2 regions of the Butyrivibrio sp. AE3003 genome follow, and region 1 is predicted to be linked to the other one. Evidence: predicted binding sites of a transcription regulator. Region 1 holds the regulator's gene; the other holds the start of a gene.
The links. The regulator HrcA, encoded in region 1, represses chaperone genes, less so after heat shock. The targets are predictions, from matches to a motif close to TGTTAGCACTCNNNNNNNNNGAGTGCTAACA.

Region 1 (2,415 bases):
GCCACCTTGCCATAACCTACATGATAACCCTTTTTGTACTAAGTGATTTTCTTATAAAAAAGAAAATCCAAGTAATTCCCAACCTTCTGGAAACCATGGTCTAATCATTATTTCAAATTATGTACTTCAGGAATCTATACATTCTTGAACATGAAGTTCAAGAATGCATCAACCAAGCCAATTAAAATCGACTTCGGCGATGGGGCTTGGTTGACTCTTGAATCACTTTCTCACGAAATCTGCAGCAAGTGCGGATTTCTGTAGTTTCATCTAAGATATCATATACTATAAAGAAGCACTTTATTTAGTAGTGGTTTTCCATAACCAGCCGGGACTTGAAGGCATATGTTCGAAAATGTGCAGATCTCGGACGAGCAAGATGATTTTCGAATTTTCCAAGAAACGGGAATGCCGACTTCTCTGAGCAACGTCGAAAGGAGGCATTCCCGTTTCTTGGAAAATTATGAAAATCACTGCGCAGCCGAACACAAGCATTTTTGAACATATGCCTTCAAGTCCCGGCGTCATGTAAGCCACCACTTTATATACTTTTTAGAAAAGGTATGTTGACATTAATGGTCCGGAGTGATAATTTATGATACAGAAGATGTTAGCACTCAAGTCAAGTGAGTGCTAACACATGAGAAAACAGTTACCGTCCAATGAATTTAACCGGTGAATACATAGGAAGGTGGACACTTTGGAATTAGACGAGAGAAAAAGAAAAATACTTCATGCGATAGTCAGAAATTATCTTGAGACAGGCGAACCTGTGGGAAGCCGTACGATTTCCAAGTACACGGATCTTAATCTGAGTTCCGCTACTATAAGGAATGAGATGGCAGATCTCGAGGAGATGGGACTTATCATTCAGCCTCACACTTCTGCGGGACGTATTCCTTCCGATCAGGGCTACCGTGTCTATGTAGATGAGATGCTTCGAGACAAAGAGCAGGAAGTAGAGAACATGAAAGAGATGCTTCTCGATAAAGAAGAGAAGCTTGAGACACTTCTTAAGAAGGTTGCCAAGACACTGGCTGTTGATACCAACTATGCGACAATGATTTCGGCGCCTCAGATCAGGAAGAACAAACTTAAATTCATACAGATATCCAAGGTTGATGAAGAACATCTTCTTGCAACCATAGTAATAGAGGGCAATGTCATCAAGAACAAGATTATAAACGTCGAGGAAATGCTTGATGACGCCACGATGTTGAAACTCAACATTTTGCTTAATACCAGACTGGACGGACTTGCGGTTGAAGACATCAACCTCGGACTTATAGCGGCGGTTAAGCAGGAAGCCGGAATACACAGTGAGATCATAGGAAACGTCATTGATGCTGCGGCAGAGTCAATCACGGCGGATGACGATCTTCAGATATATACAAGCGGAACGATGAACATCTTCAAGTATCCGGAACTTACGGACAGTGCCAAAGCGAGTGAGCTGATAAGCACGTTTGAGGATGCCAAAGATCTTAACAGTATCGTTGAGAACACGCTCTCTGCTGATGAAGAAGAGACAGGCATTCAGGTCTATATCGGAAACGAAACTCCGGTTCAGGCGATGAAGGATTGTAGCGTTGTTACCGCAACATACGAACTTGGTGACGGAATGAAAGGTACCGTCGGAATAATCGGCCCTAAGCGAATGGACTACGACAAAGTTATTTCGACACTTAAGAATATGAGATACGCTCTTGATGAACTTTATAGGAAAAAGAGCTAGATGAGGAGGCAAAGTTAAATTGAGCAGTACAGATAAGAAAAAAGTTCACGATAAACCTACAAAGGAAGTGAACGAGCAGGAGAAGGAAGTTCTCGAAGAAATCATTGAAGAGCTTGAAGAGGAAGCTAAAGAGAAGAAGGAAGAAGCTGCCAAAGAGGAAGCCGAGGCCGAGGATAAAGAAGCTTCCGAGGAGAATAACGAAGAGACTTCCGAAGAAGAGACTGACGATAAGAAAAAAGGTCTTTTCAACAAAAAAGAGAAAAAGGATCCTCTTAAGGAAAAGATAGATGAACTCAATGACAGACTTATCAGACAGGTCGCAGAGTTTGATAACTTCAGAAAGAGAACCGACAAAGAGAAAGCTCAGATGTTTGAGCAGGGACAGGGAAGCATCCTTGAGAAACTTCTTCCTGTAATTGACAATTTTGAGCGAGGACTTCAGGCAGTTCCCGAAGATGAGAAAGACGGAGCCTTTGCAGACGGTATGAACAAGATCTACAAACAGCTTATGAAGCAGATGGAAGATCTTGGAGTAACCCCGATTGAAGCTGTGGGAAAAGAATTCGATCCCAACTTCCACAACGCGGTTATGCAGGTGGAAAGCGAGGAATATGAATCCGGAATTGTTGCACAGGAACTTCAAAAGGGATATATGTTCCACGACACCGTGCTCAGACACA
Region 2 (2,415 bases), 620 kb from region 1:
TCAATCGTTTCTGCATGCTCTGTAAGCCTGTCACCAAGGTTGTTGGAGATAAGAAACTCTTTTACCTTTTCATTAACCATTTCTACTCACCCCTCACATTTATTTAGGAAATGAAAAATATCTACGCCACCATTATATCGCTACCCACGCGCTTTTTGCGTAAACATTTACCTATTGCCGGTGATAGCCGGAAGTTATAGCACCTACTGCTTTCCATGCAGTCCGGGCACATCTCATTTCCATATACTTTTAACATATTAAAGCATACTTCATGATCGAGAAGTCCTTCTGTCTCAGCCGTAAGAACTGTTGCTGTAGATTTAATACGAACACGCGCATTAAAAACAAAGGCCCTCCGCCATTCATAATAATGAACAGCGGAGGGCGAAATGTGATTATTATGTTGTTAGCCTTCAATGGCTATAAGGTTCTTTTCAGGGATTTTTTCCATTGCCTTTTTAGGAATGGTAAGTTTCAAAACCCCATGTCTGTAGGTGGCCTCAATGTCTTCTTTCTGAACATTCTCACCAACGTAGAAGCTTCTTGTCATTGATCCCGCGTACCTTTCCTGTCTGATGAGTTTTCCTTTCTTGTCATTCTCATCCTTATCAAGGCCTTTGGCGGCATTGATGGTAAGATAGCCTTCATCCAGCTCTACAGTGATCTCTTCTTTCTTGAAACCGGGAATATCAATTACTACTTCGTAGTTGTCATCTTTTTCCCTGACATCGGTCTTCATCATCCTGCCGGATCTTCTTCCGTAGAGCTTCTTCTCCATGTTGTCGAATTCCTTAAGTTCCGGGAATCCAAACAGGTCATCCATAAATTTTTCTTCGAAAATACTAGGTACTAACATAATTCTTACCTCCTTTGCACATAAACAATTTTTTGAATATGAGCATTGGGACGGAGGGTTCGGATCATTGGAACGTTAAGTCCTAACGGTCTTCTCTGTTCCTTTGTTCTACTTATGGTATAACACCGCAATTAGCACTCGTCAATAGAGAGTGCTAATCTGATTAAAAAAGGCTTATTTCCAAAAAAGAAAAAGCAGCGGAAACACTGATGTTTACGTCACTCTTTTATCTAGCACATATTAAAATGATTAAAAAAAGCTCAATCCGTTCACACACGATTTTCACGGGTAACATAAATATGACCAACGCCAAAAATGATTCCGAATACTATCAGTAGGAAATCTCTTCCTTACTCCTTTGCTAATAACTTTAATCCGGCGATTCCGACTACAATTAGAATAACACATATGACCTGTGGAACTGACAGTTTCTCATGAAAAAGAAAAATCACAAATTAGCAGCCACCGCCGTAAAACATCTCCAATTCTTCACGGGTATCCTTCAGAGCCTTCAATGTCCGCTCATTCCTTGAAGGAAAGTCAAACATTCTATAAATGTAACCCTGCTCCTTTGCTATCTCCCAACTTTTTGGATATACCAATTCAAAAGCAAGAGCTATATGTCCGATCAAGTGCTCTGCGGGGGAATCCATCACGTCACGGTTTACTGCATGATGCTCCCTTACCTGATCCATGACTTTTTCAGAGACACCTGATGATAACAGCTCATCTTCAGAAACGTTGTATATCTCTTCCATAGGCGTCTCTACATTTACTCTTAATATATCAACCTTATCTGCGTCTCGTAAAATATTGCAGAAGATAAGAGTTTTTCCGACAACTGCTTCATCGATTCTGTATTTGTTATGCTGTCTTATGACTTTTTCCATCATCTCGTCAAAAGACCTGTCATCACAATAATTCAAGATGAGGTGCTCATCTCCAAATAAAAGATCCGCTCCAAACTCTGCATGATCTACTGATTCTGAATCTATGAAAGTATTATATCTTTTTACCTGCTCAAATCTTCCTATATCATGGAGCATTCCTGAAAGCCATGCAAGCTCTATATCCTCATCAGATAAGCCAATTGACTTTGCAATCTCTTCACAAATATCTGCTACACGGTATGTATGGGATATTTTTAGAGCAATCTTAGGATCCTCCGGATCATAATTCCTTGTATAGGAGGCAAACTGCTCCCTGACTTTTCTTCTGTCTATCTGCATAAATCATTATCTTTCTTATGTCTATGTACTTCTCATGTTTTTCTTTTGAACAAATTTTAATATACATTGGCTTCCCCACGCAACCACTACAATTGTATGCTTCAACTCTTCTTTACCGCAAATCTAAACATATCTGCACCAAGGATTTTCACATTCAGCTTATCTGCTTCATTTTCAAGAAGCTTCACTTCCTCGTCTGTGAGTTTTGTGTTTGCTGCCGCGAATAGATCATCAACCTGGTAAGGCTTTCTGCAACCGCATATAGGCACGATTCCCTTTGCCGTACAAAATGCCACTGCAACCTGCGGAATCTTAAGTCCATGTTTCTTG

Region 2: a site for HrcA is predicted at 986-1,016, ahead of CD00_RS0111240 (Hsp20/alpha crystallin family protein). Genes of this name have one in related genera too.

The regions. Positions count from the first base shown of each region.
Region 1 covers NZ_JMLX01000001.1:2,958,262-2,960,676, forward strand. The annotation lists gene CD00_RS0114205 (ABC transporter permease) at 1-104, shown strand, start outside; gene hrcA (heat-inducible transcriptional repressor HrcA) at 701-1,735, shown strand; gene grpE (nucleotide exchange factor GrpE) at 1,755-2,415, shown strand, end outside.
Region 2 covers NZ_JMLX01000001.1:2,335,543-2,337,957, forward strand. The annotation lists gene CD00_RS0111235 (YbaK/EbsC family protein) at 1-80, opposite strand, end outside; gene CD00_RS0111240 (Hsp20/alpha crystallin family protein) at 407-856, opposite strand; gene CD00_RS0111245 (HD domain-containing protein) at 1,312-2,085, opposite strand; gene CD00_RS19885 (aldo/keto reductase) at 2,187-2,415, opposite strand, start outside.